Linked DNA regions of Aquitalea magnusonii. The protein of the gene in region 2 interacts with the protein of the main gene of each other region in a pairwise test. Links are inferred from orthologs where the notes say so. Each region holds a gene or a part of one and is shown on either strand. Other genes may lie near its edges.

What was found. Proteins that work in one complex are often made in the same cells at the same time.
Region 1: the proteins of ptsN (region 2) and DLM_RS05205 interact in binary tests that used the Escherichia coli proteins (3 or more experiments, as listed by UniProt). The link is inferred for Aquitalea magnusonii from one-to-one orthologs.

Annotation. Positions count from the first base shown.
Region 1 is NZ_AP018823.1:1,065,802-1,072,314, reverse strand. What follows is about bases 3,071-6,363. They hold DLM_RS05205 (DUF4118 domain-containing protein), read left to right. Parts: upstream 3,071-3,463; coding sequence 3,464-6,163; downstream 6,164-6,363. Other genes in these bases: DLM_RS05200 (response regulator), read left to right, coding at 6,160-6,363; kdpC (potassium-transporting ATPase subunit KdpC), read left to right, coding at 3,071-3,379. Also shown: potassium-transporting ATPase subunit KdpA, read left to right, coding at 1-615; potassium-transporting ATPase subunit KdpB, read left to right, coding at 733-2,778; more of kdpC, read left to right, coding at 2,807-3,070; more of DLM_RS05200, read left to right, coding at 6,364-6,513. UniProt on the Escherichia coli protein: Member of the two-component regulatory system KdpD/KdpE involved in the regulation of the kdp operon. KdpD may function as a membrane-associated protein kinase that phosphorylates KdpE in response to environmental signals.
Region 2 is NZ_AP018823.1:241,915-250,060, reverse strand. What follows is about bases 2,093-4,882. They hold ptsN (PTS IIA-like nitrogen regulatory protein PtsN), read left to right. Parts: upstream 2,093-3,150; coding sequence 3,151-3,615; downstream 3,616-4,882. Other genes in these bases: rapZ (RNase adapter RapZ), read left to right, coding at 4,545-4,882; hprK (HPr(Ser) kinase/phosphatase), read left to right, coding at 3,608-4,564; hpf (ribosome hibernation-promoting factor, HPF/YfiA family), read left to right, coding at 2,706-3,029; DLM_RS01260 (RNA polymerase factor sigma-54), read left to right, coding at 2,093-2,633. In the rest of the region: lipopolysaccharide transport periplasmic protein LptA, read left to right, coding at 1-480; lptB (LPS export ABC transporter ATP-binding protein), read left to right, coding at 477-1,208; more of DLM_RS01260, read left to right, coding at 1,212-2,092; more of rapZ, read left to right, coding at 4,883-5,387; DLM_RS01235 (flavin prenyltransferase UbiX), read left to right, coding at 5,455-6,075; DLM_RS01230 (NAD(P)H-hydrate dehydratase), read left to right, coding at 6,079-7,542; DLM_RS01225 (DMT family transporter), read left to right, coding at 7,694-8,146. UniProt on the Escherichia coli protein: Seems to have a role in regulating nitrogen assimilation.

The sequences.
Region 1 (6,513 bases), 820 kb from region 2 along the record:
GGCCTGGTACCGCTTTTCCTGATGCAACTGGGTGAAGTGGTATTCGGCGGTGTGGGTTCCGGCCTGTACGGCATGCTGGTATTCGCCATTCTGGCCGTCTTCATTGCCGGCCTGATGGTGGGACGCACACCGGAATATCTGGGCAAGAAGATTGAAACCTACGAAATGAAGATGACCGCCATCACCATTCTGGTGACCCCGATTCTGGTGCTGGTCCTGACGGCCATTGCCGTCAGCGTGGACGCCGGCAAGGCGGGCATTGCCAATCCGGGAGCGCATGGTTTCAGCGAAATCCTCTATGCCTTTACCTCGGCCGCCAACAATAACGGCAGCGCTTTTGCCGGGCTGTCGGCCAACACGCCGTTCTACAACATCATGACCGGCATTGCCATGTTCTTTGGTCGCTTCCTGATGATTGTCCCCATCCTGGCCATTGCCGGTTCGCTGTCCGCCAAGAAACGCCTGGCGGTCAACAGCGGCACCCTGCCCACCCATGGTCCGCTGTTCGTGGTGCTGCTGATCGGCACCGTGCTGCTGGTGGGCGCGCTCAACTACGTCCCGGCGCTGGCATTGGGTCCGGTAGTGGAGCATCTGCAAATGGTGAGTGGACATTAATCCTGCACGTGGACACCAAACAGGATCAAGGAAAACAAGATGAACGATCGCAATCATTCCATAGTGCCGGCTGTAGCAAACAGCACAGCCGGCCAGCACGACAAACCGGGCAAGGGCATGTTTGACCCGGCCTTGCTCAAACCGGCCATCATCGACTCTTTCAAGAAGCTGTCACCGCGCACCCAATGGCGCAACCCGGTGATGTTTGTCGTCTATGTTGGCAGCATCCTGACCACGGCACTCTGGCTGCAGGCCTTGCTTGGCAAGGGCGAGGCCGCAGCCGGCTTTATCCTGGCCATCTCGCTCTGGCTGTGGTTTACCGTGCTGTTTGCCAACTTTGCCGAGGCACTGGCCGAGGGCCGCAGCAAGGCGCAGGCTGCCAGCCTGCGTTCGGCCAAGAAAAACGTGGTGGCAAAAAAACTGTCCGGCCCGCGCCGGGAAGCCGGTATCAGCATTGTGGATGGCCACAGTCTGAAAAAGGGTGACATCGTGCTGGTGGAGGCTGGCGATGTGATTCCGGTGGATGGTGAAGTCATGGATGGTGTGGCCTCGGTGGACGAATCGGCCATTACCGGTGAATCGGCCCCGGTGATCCGCGAATCCGGCGGCGACTTCTCCTCGGTCACCGGCGGCACCCGCGTGCTGTCAGACTGGATTGTGGTGCGCATCACCGCCAATCCGGGGGAAACCTTTCTTGACCGCATGATTGCCATGGTGGAAGGGGCCAAGCGCCAGAAAACCCCGAACGAGATTGCGCTGACCATCCTGCTGGTGGCACTGACCATCGTGTTCCTGATCGTCACCGCCACCCTGCTGCCCTACTCCTTGTTCAGCGTGGATGCCGCCAAGGCAGGCTCGCCCATCAGCATCACCACGCTGGTGGCATTGCTGGTTTGCCTGATTCCCACCACCATTGGCGGCCTGTTAAGTGCCATTGGCGTGGCGGGCATGAGCCGCATGATGGGGGCCAATGTGATTGCCACCTCGGGCCGTGCGGTGGAAGCGGCGGGCGATGTGGATGTGCTGCTGTTGGACAAGACCGGCACCATTACCCTGGGCAACCGGCAGGCATCGGCCTTCATCCCGGCTCCGGGCATCAGCGAACAGCAACTGGCTGACGCCGCCCAACTGGCCTCGCTGGCCGATGAAACCCCGGAAGGCCGTTCCATCGTGGTACTGGCCAAGCAGAAATTCGCCCTGCGCGAACGCGAACTGGCCAGCCATGAGGCAGTATTCATCCCGTTTACCGCACAAACCCGCATGAGCGGCATCGACTACGATGGCCGGCAGATCCGCAAGGGTGCCATCGACGCCATTCGTCGTCATATCGCCGAGCAAGGCGGCGTCTTCCCCGATGCCCTGGCCAAGAGTGCGGATGAAGTGGCCCGCCGCGGCTCTACCCCGCTGCTGGTGGCCGAAGGCAAGCGCGCACTGGGGGTGATTGAGCTGAAGGACATCGTGAAGGGCGGCATCAAGGAGCGCTTTGCCGAGCTGCGCCAGATGGGCATCAAGACCGTCATGATCACCGGCGACAACCCGCTGACCGCCGCCGCCATTGCCGCTGAGGCCGGCGTGGACGACTTCCTGGCCGAAGCCACGCCGGAAGCCAAGCTCAGGCTGATCCGCAGCCATCAGGCCGAAGGCAAGCTGGTGGCCATGACCGGCGACGGCACCAACGACGCCCCGGCGCTGGCCCAGGCCGATGTGGCGGTGGCGATGAACACCGGCACCCAGGCGGCGAAAGAGGCCGGCAATATGGTGGACCTGGACTCCAACCCCACCAAGCTGATCGAGATCGTGGAAATCGGCAAGCAGATGCTGATGACCCGTGGTTCGCTCACCACCTTTTCCATCTCCAACGACGTGGCCAAGTACTTCGCCATCATCCCGGCGGCCTTTGCCAGCACTTATCCGCAGTTGAATGCGCTGAACGTGATGGGCCTGAACAGCCCGGCCTCGGCCATCATGTCCGCCGTCGTTTTCAATGCGCTGATCATCGTGTTCCTGATTCCGTTAGCCCTCAAAGGGGTGAAATACCACGCCAGAAGTGCGGCAGAACTGCTGCGCGGCAATTTGCTGATCTACGGCCTGGGCGGCCTGCTGCTGCCCTTTGCCGGTATCAAGCTGATTGACATGCTGCTGGGCAGCCTGGGTCTGGTCTGAGTCACGCCCTCACAAGAAGGAAATCATCATGCTTAAAACCCTACGTCCGGCACTGCTGCTGTTTGCCATGCTATCCCTGCTGACCGGCCTGGCCTATCCGCTGCTCACCACCGCGCTGGCTCAGGCGCTGTTTCCGCAGCAGGCCAATGGCAGCCTGATCGAAAAAAATGGCCAGATCATCGGCTCCCGCCTGATCGGCCAGCACTTTTCCGGCAACCAGTATTTCTGGGGCCGGCCATCCGCAACCAGTCCCATGGCCTACAATGCCGGCGGCTCCGGCGGCTCCAACCTCGGCCCCACCAACCAGGCCCAGCTAGATGCCGTGAAGGCCAATGTAGAACAGTTGCGCAAGGCCCACCCCACCGAGAGCGGTGCCATACCGGTTGATCTGGTAACCGCCTCGGCCAGCGGGCTTGACCCGGACATCTCGCTGGCGGCAGCTTATTACCAGATGGCACGGGTTGCCCAGGCGCGCGGAATTGCACTGGCACAGGTACACAAGCTGGTGGATGATCACGCCATCGCCGAAACCTTCGGCCTGCTGGGTGAACCACGGGTCAATGTGCTGGAACTGAACCTGGCGCTGGATGCGCTGAAGTAAACTCGCTTGCTGTTTGCCCGGCATCGCCCTGCCCTCACCGGCAGGGCATTGTGCTGTACTGCCATACACCACGATGGACCGAACATGACGGATACCCGCCCTGATCCAGATGCCCTGCTGGATGAGCTGAAACAGGAAGAGCTGGCTGCACAACGCGGCCGCTTGAAGATTTTCTTTGGTGCCTGCGCCGGCGTGGGCAAGACCTATGCCATGCTCAGCGCCGCAAGAACACGCCAGCAGGAAGGCTGCCAGGTGCTGGTGGGCGTGGTGGAAACCCATGGCCGCAAGGAAACCGAAGCCCAGCTGCAAGGCCTGGAAGTACTGCCACCGGCCCAGATCGAATACAAGGGCCGCAGTCTGGCCGAGTTTGATCTGGACCGCGCACTGGCGCGGCATCCGCAACTGATCCTGATGGACGAGTTTGCCCACTCCAATGTCCCCGGTTCGCGCCACAGCAAACGCTGGCAGGACGTGGAAGAGCTGCTGGCCGCCGGCATCGACGTCTACACCACGCTAAATGTGCAGCATCTGGAAAGCCTGAACGATGTGGTGGGCCAGATCACCGGCATCGTGGTGCGCGAAACCCTGCCCGATCACGTATTTGACCAGGCCGAGGAAGTGGCACTGGTGGATTTGCCGCCAGACGAACTGCTGGCGCGGCTGGCCGCAGGCAAGGTTTACCTCGCCCACCAGGCCGAGCGTGCGGTAAAGAACTTCTTCCGCAAAGGCAATCTGCTGGCACTGCGCGAACTGGCACTGCGCCGTACCGCCGACCGGGTGGATGCCCAGATGCGCGCCTACCGCGCCGACCAGTCGATCAAGCCGGTATGGCATGCCCGCGAACGCTTGCTGATTTGCGTGGGGCATGGTCCGGGAACGGAAAAACTGGTGCGCAGCGGCAAACGGCTGGCCGCCAGCCTGGATGCCGACTGGATTGCCGTCTTTGTTGAAACACCGGCCCTGCAAGGCCTGTCGGAAACCAAGCGGGCCCGCATCATGAAAGGCCTGAAACTGGCACAAGAGCTGGGCGCGGAAACCACCGTGCTGGGGGGCAGCGATCTGGCCAGCACCCTGCTGGCCTATGCCCGCAGCCGCAATGTTTCCAAGCTGGTGGTGGGCAAGTCATCCGCCGGCAAGCTGTGCCGCCTGCTAAAACGTCCCTTGCTGGAACAACTGATGCAGCAAGCCCAGGATGTGGATGTATACGTGGTATCACATGCAGCAGACGACGACAGCACCAGCACCCGGCCGGATGGCTTCAACCGCCTGCTGTTTGGCGAGGCCGGCCGCCAGAAACAAGTCCATGGTTATCTGGCGGCCCTGCTGGCCTGCCTGCTCACCACGGGTCTGGTCAGCCTGCTGACACCGTTTTTTGCACTGTCCAACGTCGTCATGCTCTACCTGCTGGCGGTGGTGCTGGTGGCGGTGCGCTTTGGCCGTGGCCCCGGCGTGCTGGCATCCTTGCTGGCGGTGGCCGCCTTCGATTTCTTTTTCGTGCCGCCACGGCTGTCGTTATCGGTTTCCGATACCCAGTACCTGCTGACCTTTGCGGTGATGTTTGCCGTCGCCCTCATTATCAGCCAGCTCACCGCCCGCCTGCGCTTTGAAGCCACGCTTGCCACCTATCGCGAACGCCGCACCCGCGCCCTGTACGAACTGGGGCGGGAACTGGCCGGCGCCCTCACCGCCAGCCAGATCATCGACATCGCCGTCAGCCGCCTGCAGCCCCTGTTCAATGCCAGCATCGTGCTGTTCACCCCGGACAGCAAGGATGAGCTGCGCGCCGAAAACGACAGCAGCGTCCAGGCCGACCCGGGCGTGGCGCAGTGGGTGTATGACAAGCAGCAGCCCGCTGGCCTGGGCACCCTCACCCTGCCGGCCAGTACCATGTTGTATCTGCCGCTGAAAGCGCCGATGCGCAATCGCGGCGTGCTGGCCGTGCTGCCCGAACAACTGGATCAGGTTTTCCTGCCGGAACAGCAACGCCTGCTGGAAACCTGCGCGGCACAGATTGCCCTGGCGCTGGAACGGGTGCATTACGTGGAAGTGGCGCAAGACGCCATTGTTGCCATGGAATCCGAGCGCCTGCGCAACAGCGTGCTGGCGGTGATCTCGCACGATCTGCGCACCCCGCTCACCACTCTGGTCGGGCTGTCCAGCATTCTGGCAGCAGGCCAGGTCGATGCAGCCAAACAGCTCGATATCGCCCGCTCGATCCAGGAAGAATCACTGCGCATGAACCACCTGGTCACCAATCTGCTGGACATGGCCAAGCTGCAATCCGGCGTACAACTGAACCGGGAATGGCAACTGCTGGACGATGTGGTGGGCAGCGCGGTACGCGCCTGCCAGCACAGCTTGCAAGCGCATCAGCTGCAAGTGGCGCTGGCCGATGATCTTCCGGTGCTGGAATACGATGCGGTGCTGATTGAACGGGTATTGGTCAACCTGCTGGAAAATGCCGCCAAATACACGCCAGCGGGCAGCCATATCACGCTCAGCGCCAACAGCGAGGGCGCTACAATACGGGTTTGCATACAGGACGATGGCCCCGGCCTGCCCGGCGGGCAGGAGCACAAGCTGTTCGACAAGTTCACCCGCGGCAGCAGTGAAACCACCACGCCAGGCGTGGGCCTGGGGCTGGCCATCTGCCGCAGCATTGTCGAGGCCCATGGTGGCAGCATTGCGGCGAGCAACCGCCAGCCGCAGGGCGCACAATTCTGTTTCACCCTGCCTGTCAGCCCCATGCCGGCCCTGCCGGGCGAAGAGGATATCAAACCATGAGCGAAACCCCCGTCAATCTGGTGGTCATCGAAGATGAAAAGCCGATACGCCACTTCCTGGCCTCAGCACTCAATGGTGACAACTGGGTCGTCCACCCTGCCGAAACCGGCCGGCAGGGCCTGATCGAAGTGGCCACCCGCAAGCCGGACATGGTGATACTGGACCTGGGCTTGCCGGACATGAACGGCATCGAGGTTATCCGCCAGTTACGCGAGTGGACCGACCTGCCCATCCTGGTACTGTCGGCCCGGACGCAAGAAGCCGAAAAGGTTCAGGCACTGGATGCCGGGGCCGACGACTACCTGACCAAACCCTTTGGGGTGGCCGAATGCATGGCGCGCATCCGCGTG
Region 2 (8,146 bases):
GCCGAAAAGGCTGACCGTGACAAGCCCATCGAAATCAGCGCTGACCGCGGCAATCTCGATCAGCTCAAAGGCGTCACCGTATGGCAAGGCAATGTCATCATCATCCAGGGTACGCTCAAGCTCAATGCCGACCGCGCCACCGTCAGCCAGGACAAGCAGGGGAACCAGACCATGCAAGCCACTGGTCGCCAGGTAACGTTCCGCCAGAAAATGGATGGCAAGAACGACTGGATTGAAGGCCAGGCCAACCAGCTGGATTACAACACCGTCACCCATGTCGCCGTCCTCACCGGCAATGCCCGTGTCAAGCGCGGCAATGATCTGGTCATCGGCAACGTGATTACCTACAACACCGAAACCGAGATGTATGAGGTCAGCAGCGGAGCCAGCAGCAACGGTGGCCGCGTCACCGCCATCATCCAGCCCAAGCCCAGGGATAACAGCCCTGCCGCCAAGAAACCCGACGGAAACGCACCATGAGCGGCCCCAGCATTCTGAAAGTCGAGCGACTGAAAAAGCGCTTCAAGAAACGCACGGTGGTCAAGGATGTGGCCCTGCAGATTCATAGCGGAGAAGTCGTTGGCCTGCTCGGCCCCAACGGTGCCGGCAAAACCACCAGCTTTTACATGATTGTCGGCCTGATCGGCGCAGATGAAGGCGAAATCACACTGGATGGCAACAGCATCACCCACCTGCCGATTCACCAGCGCGCCCGCCTCGGCCTGGGCTACCTGCCGCAAGAAGCCTCGATTTTCCGCAAGATGACGGTGGAGGAAAACATCACCGCCGTACTGGAAATTGCCGGTTACAAAGGCGACAAGCTGGAACAGGAACTCAGCCTGCTGCTGGACGACCTCAACATCGCCCACCTGCGCGAAAGCAATGCGCTGGCGCTATCCGGCGGCGAAAGACGCCGGGTGGAGATTGCCCGTGTACTGGCCACCCGGCCACGCTTCATCCTGCTGGATGAACCTTTTGCCGGGGTGGATCCGATTGCCGTCATCGACATCCAGAAAATCATCACTTTCCTGCAACAGCGTGGCATCGGCGTACTGATTACCGACCACAACGTCCGGGAAACCCTGCGCATCTGCGACCGGGCCTACATCATCAGCGATGGCTCGGTGCTGGCATCCGGCAAGCCGGAAGAACTGGTCAACAACGAGAAAGTGCGCCAGGTTTACCTGGGTGAGCACTTCCACCTGTAAACCATGAAACAGTCACTACAGCTCCGGGTTTCACAGCAACTCACCCTCACTCCGCAACTGCAACAGTCGATCAAGCTGCTGCAGTTGTCCACGCTCGACCTGCAAACCGAGGTGGAGCGCTTCTTGCTGGACAATCCCATGCTGGAGCGCGGCGACGACCTGCCCGCAACAGACAGCCCCAGCAGCGAAACGGCCAGCAGCGGCGAAGAATCCACCACCCCGGCCTCCGACAGCAGTGATGGCGACAGCCACAGCGAGAGCAGCGGCGAACTGACCGACTGGGGTAGCGGCAGTCGCCGTAATGATGGCGACGATGAATTCGACCCCATGCTCAACGTCCCCTGCCCGGTCAGCCTGCGCGAACACCTGCTGGCGCAATTGGGAGAACTTACCCTCCCCACCCGCGATCAGGCCATCGTGCAGCTACTGATCGAAGAGCTGGACGACAACGGCTTTCTGAGCGTGGATCTGGAAGAGCTGGCCAGCAATCTGCCGCTGGAACTGGAACTGGAAAGCGACGAACTGATGGTCGGCTTGCGCCTGCTACAGCAATTCGACCCCGCCGGCATCGCTGCGCGCAGCCTTGCCGAATCGCTCAGCCTGCAACTGGACCGCCTGCCCCGGCAAGAGCCCGGCCATGCGCTGGCACGCAAGATTGTGGCCGAACACCTCACCTTGCTTGGCAACCGCGATTACACCCGCCTCAAGCGCATCCTGGGGGTGGATGACGACGCCATCCGCCAGGCCCAGCAACTGATTGCCAGACTCACCCCGCACCCTGCAGCCGGCTTTGGCGGCGAAGACGTACACTATGTCATTCCCGATGTCACCGTGCGCAAACGCCGTGGCCACTGGGTGGCAGAACTGAACAACGGGGCAGTGCCACGCCTGCGCGTCAATCAGCTATACGCACAGATGCTGTCGGAAAACCGCAGCGGCGCAGGAGAACTCACCGGTCGGCTGCAAGAAGCAAAATGGCTGGTCAAGAACATCCAGCAACGATTTGACACCATTCTGAAAGTGTCAGAAGCTATAGTCGAAAGACAGCAAGCGTTCTTTGAACACGGTGAAGTGGCCATGCGCCCGCTCATCCTGCGCGACATCGCAGACGAGCTGGGACTGCATGAATCCACGGTCTCACGCGTCACCACCCAGAAATACCTGCTCTGCCCGCGCGGCCTGTTTGAGCTGAAATACTTTTTTGGCAGCGCCCTGGAAACAGACAGCGGTGGCGAATGCTCGGCCACCGCCATCAAGGCCCACATCCGCCGCATGATTGATGGCGAGAACCCGGCCAAGCCACTTTCCGACAGCGCCATCGCCGATGAACTGGGCAAACAAGGCATACAGGTTGCAAGACGCACCGTTGCGAAGTATCGTGAAGCTATGCAGATACCGCCGGTCAATCTGCGCAAGGCACTGTGAAACACGCCTTGTAAGAATATCCGCTCGCCCGGCCGACCCGACCGGGCAGTCAACACAAGAAGGAGTTAGGGTATGAACCTCAAAGTAACCGGTCTCCACCTCGAAGTAACCCCGGCACTGCGTGAATTTCTGGAAAGCAAGCTGGAACGTATCACCCGCCATGTCGACCATGTGATCGACGTCACCGTCACGCTGTCGGTGGACAAGCTGGTGCAGAAAGCGGAAGTCAACGTTCACCTATCCGGCAAGGATATCCACGTAGAAGCCACCGACTCCGACATGTACGCTGCCATCGATGCGCTGATGGACAAGCTGGATCGACAGGTACTCAAGCACAAGGAAAAACAGAGCGAGCATCGCGCCACTCCGCAAGTTCAGCCGGAAGCATCCCTGTAATCACCTGACCGACGATGCGGGAACCCAACGGGTTCCCGTTTTTATTTGCACGGAGCCTTTTTCATTTTGATGAAGGCAACGTAGAATTGGCCAGTTTTTGTAGCCGCGTGCATACATTCCTATGAGCCTGATTGGCAAAATCCTGACACAGGATCACATCCTCCCGGACCTGGATGTCGCCAGCAAGAAGCGCGTCTTCGAGCAGGTGGGCCTCCTTATCGAAAACACCCACGGCATTGCCCGCAGTGAAATTTTCGACTGCCTGTTTGCGCGGGAAAAACTGGGCTCCACCGGCCTGGGCCAGGGCGTGGCCATTCCACATGGCCGTGCCAGAGGGCTCAAGGAAGCCGCAGGCGTATTCATCCGTCTGAAAAATCCCATTCCGTTCGATGCCCCGGATGGCAAGCCGGTACAAAGCCTGTTTGTGCTGCTGGTACCAGAGCAGGCAACCGATCTGCACCTGCAGGTACTATCGGAACTGGCCCAGCTTTTCTCCAGCAAACAGCTGCGTGAACAATTACTGACCGCCACCAACCGCTCCGAGCTCTACCAGCTGCTCACTGCATGGAATAGCAATAATGCCTAGTATCACCGTGCGTCGGCTGTATCAGGACAATCAGCAAAAGCTCAACCTGACGTGGGTGGCCGGCACCGGTGGTGCCGACAGCCCCATCGGCAATGACGAGCAGCGTCCTACCCTGGCCCTGGTTGGCCACCTCAACTTCATTCACCCCAACCGGGTACAAGTGTTGGGGCTGGCCGAAGTCGACTACCTGAACCGGCTGGAGCAATCCGCGGCCAAGACCGCGCTGGACCAACTGTTCCACAAGACCATGTCGGTGGTGATGGTGGCCAATGGGCAGCAGGTTCCCAAGCTGCTGCGTGATTACTGCCACACCCACAATGTGCCGCTGATGAGCACACCGCTGGAAAGCCCCTACCTGATGGATGTGCTACGCATCTATCTGGCACGTGCGCTGGCGGTTTCCACCGTGCTGCACGGGGTATTTCTGGATGTGCTGGAAATCGGCGTGCTGATCATGGGCGACTCGGCCATGGGCAAGAGCGAACTGGCATTGGAACTGATTTCCCGTGGCCACGGCATGGTGGCCGATGATGCGGTGGAGCTGTATCGCATCGGCCCGGAAACACTGGAAGGCCGCTGTCCGCCGCTGCTGCGCGATTTCCTGGAAGTACGCGGCCTTGGCATTCTGAACATCCGTACCATTTTTGGTGAAACCGCCGTACGCCCGAAAAAGGTGCTAAAACTGATTATTCACCTGGTCAAGGCCAACGATCAGGCCATGCAGGCACTGGACCGGCTGAACATCCAGTCGGAAACCCAGGACATCATCGGCGTCACTGTACGCAAGGTGGTGTTGCCGGTTGCCGCTGGCCGTAACCTGGCAGTGCTGGTTGAAGCCGCCGTGCGCAATTACATTTTGCAATTGCGCGGCATCGACAGTACCCGTGAATTCATCGAACGCCACACCAACTTCCTCAGAGATCAGGAAAATGCGCCTGATATTGATTAGCGGCCTGTCCGGCTCCGGCAAGTCCATCGCCCTGCGCGCCCTGGAAGACTCCGGGTTTTACTGTGTGGACAACCTGCCGGCCACCATGCTGCATGAGGCCATGTCGCTGTATGCCGATTATGGCTATCAGCAGATTGCCATCAGCGTGGATACCCGCTCCAGCCCATCGCTGGGGGCGTTGCCGGATGAAATGCACAAGCTGCGTCAGCAGGGTATGGATGTACGGCTGTTGTTTCTGGAAGCCAAGCCGGAAACCCTGGTCAAGCGTTTTTCCGAAACCCGCCGCCGCCATCCGCTGTCCGGCAGTGGTGCCACGGTGGAAGAGTGCATTCAACTGGAACAGGAACTGCTGGCCAGCATTCAGGAAATGGGTATCCGCATCGATACCAGCGAGCTGACTGCCAATGCGCTGAAAACGGCCATCAAGCAGTTAGTGGAAGCCGACTGCAGCAGGCTGACCATCATTTTCGAATCGTTCGGCTTCAAGCATGGCGTCCCGCTGAATGCCGACTTCGTATTTGATGTACGCTGTCTGCCCAACCCCTACTACGACCCGGAACTGCGCCGCTTCACCGGACGCGACCAGGCCATCATCGATTTCTTCGGGCAGCAGCCGCTGGTGGCAGAGATGACTGAAGACATCCGGTGCATGATTGCCAAATGGCTGCCCGAGTTCAGTCGCGAAAACCGCAGTTATCTGACTGTCGCCATCGGTTGTACCGGTGGCCAGCACCGCTCCGTCTTCATCGCCGAACAACTATCGCGGGCCTTTCCGGCCGAGCAGGTACTGATTCGCCATCGCCAGTTGTTCCGCGAGTCCTGACCCGCCAACGGCAAAGCGCGCAACTTTTCTGTGCTGCCCCCAGCGCGGGTAGCAGATGGAAATACTGATGCAAACGCCACAAACCGTTACCGTTGCCCTTACCGGCGCTTCCGGCCTGCCCTATGGTCTGCGCCTGATCGACACCCTTATCAGCGCCGGGGTGCGCGTCTGGGTGCTCTATTCACAAGCCGCCCAGGTGGTGGCCAAGCAGGAGATGGGCCTGCACCTGCCTTCGCGACCAAGTGAAGTACAACAATGGCTGCAGCAACGGACCGGTGCCAGCGCACAGCAATTGGCCGTCTTTGGTCGGGAAGAGTGGTTTGCCCCGGTGGCCTCAGGGTCAAATCCGGCAGATGCCATGGTGGTATGTCCCTGCTCCATGGGAACACTGGCAGCCATTGCACATGGCATGAGCGATAACCTGATTGAGCGGGCCGCGGACGTCAGCATCAAGGAAGGTCGCAAACTCATCCTGGTGCCACGCGAAACCCCGCTGTCGGTCATCCACCTGGAAAACATGCTCAGCCTGGCACGTCTCGGAGCTGTCATTCTGCCACCATCCCCCGGGTTTTATACCCATCCGGCCAGTGTCGACGACATGGTGGATTTCGTGGTGGCACGCATTCTGGACCAGTTGCGTGTCCCGCATACGCTGACACCACGCTGGGGAGAACCCGCCAAGGAGTAAAACATGCGGCAAGATGCACTATGGAGCCTGCCCGCCCTGCGCCGGCTGGAACTAGAGGCCGAATTACAGGGCCTGGATCTGATGCAGCGCGCCGCACGCGCCACTGCCAACTGGACCCGTCATCATCTGGCAGCGGGCAGCCGCATCCTGGTGGCCGCCGGCCCCGGCAATAACGGTGGTGATGCGCTGTATGCCGCCCTGCTGCTGATGCAAGACGGCTACAGCGTGGATATCCTGCTGCCACAGATGCCGGCCAGTCCGCCCGCCCAGCAAGCCTATCAGGCCCTGCGCCGTGCAGGCGGCATTCCGCTGCAGCACCTGGCGGATGATTATCCGCCCCCGGTCCTGCTGATCGATGGCCTGTTCGGCATCGGACTGAGCCGGGCGCTGGACGACAAATGGCTCAGCATCATTCACCAGCTTGATCAGCTTGCTTGCCAGAAACTGGCACTCGATTGCCCCAGCGGCCTGAATGCCTACACCGGCCAGGCACAAGCAGCCTGCATCCATGCCACACATACCCTGACTTTTCTGTGCCTGAAGCCCGGCCTGTTTTATGCCGCCGGCGCTGATCATGCCGGTCAGGTGGAACTGGCGGATCTGGACTGCCCCCCCAAGCTGCAGCCGGCAGCCGAAGGCTATCTTAACCGCCAGGATGGACGGACACTGCAGCGCCGCCGTGACAGCCATAAGGGCAGCCATGGCACGGTAGCCATCATTGGCGGCTGCGAAGGGATGCTGGGAGCCGCCCTGCTTGCCGGGCGGGCCGCACTGGCAGGCGGCGCCGGCAAAGTCCATGTGCTGACCCTGGATGGCCGCCTGCCAGTCGATGTCAGCTACCCGGAACTGATGCTGCATGATGCACGGCAAGCACGCAGTCAGCCGGACTGTGATGTACTGGCCACCGGGCCGGGATTGGGACAGAGCAAGCAGGCAAGGCAATGGTTGGAGCACGCCCTGGCATCCGCTTGCTCACTGGTACTGGATGCTGACGCCCTCAATATGCTCGCCAGCGATAGTCAACTGCAGGACATGCTGGCCATGCGCCAGCACGAAACCATCCTGACACCTCATCCGGCAGAAGCCGCACGCCTGCTGGGCTGCACCACCACCATGGTTCAGGCAGACCGCCTTGCCGCAGTACGCCAGTTAGCAGAACGGTTCGGCTGTGTCGTGGTACTCAAGGGTGCGGGGACGCTGATTGCCAGCGCCAAACAGCCATACCGGCTGAATACCAGCGGCGGTCCCGCTCTGGCCGTTGCCGGTCAGGGCGATGTCCTCAGCGGCCTGATTGCAGCCTTGCTGGCGCAAGGCATGCCGGCCATGGAGGCTAGCTGCCTGGCGGTACGGGTACACGGCATGGCTGGCGACGAATACCAGCAGGAAGCCGGCGGGCCGATCGGCTTGACCGCATCAGCCACCGCGCAGCGTTGCAGTCATATCCTCAACCGCTTGCTCAAGGAATGAACGCAACGGGCAAGAAACAACCATGCTCAGCCCGGCTCCCGGATCGACCATGCCCCACAGCAGCACCTTCTGCCCTTTTAGGCAAGGAAATACTTCTCCGGCGCACATGCTGGCTAGGTAAAATAGCCGCCTCTTCCGGAGGAAACATCTCTTGCAGCAGCAGAAGAAAGCCTATGCCTATGGCCTCTGTGCCGTCCTTGCCTGGTCCACCGTTGCCACGGCCTTCAAAATCAGCCTGGCGCATCTGACGCCAGCACAGCTGGTGCTCTATGCCAGCCTTGCCTCAAGCGCCAGCCTGCTCGGCATCCTGCTCTACCAGGGACGCATAGCCAGTCTGTTGCCAGCCCTGCGCCAGCACTGGCAACGCTCCTTGCTGCTGGGCGCGGTCAATCCGCTGCTGTATTACCTGATCCTGTTCAAGGCCTACGCACTGCTTCCGGCACAGGAAGCGCAAGCCATCAACTACACCTGGGCCCTGACCATGACCTTATTGTCGGTGCCCTTGCTCAAGCACAAGTTGCGTCTGAACGATAGCGCAGCGGCCGTCGTCTGCTATCTGGGCGTACTGATCATCGGCACCCATGGCCAGTTGCTCAGCCTGCAC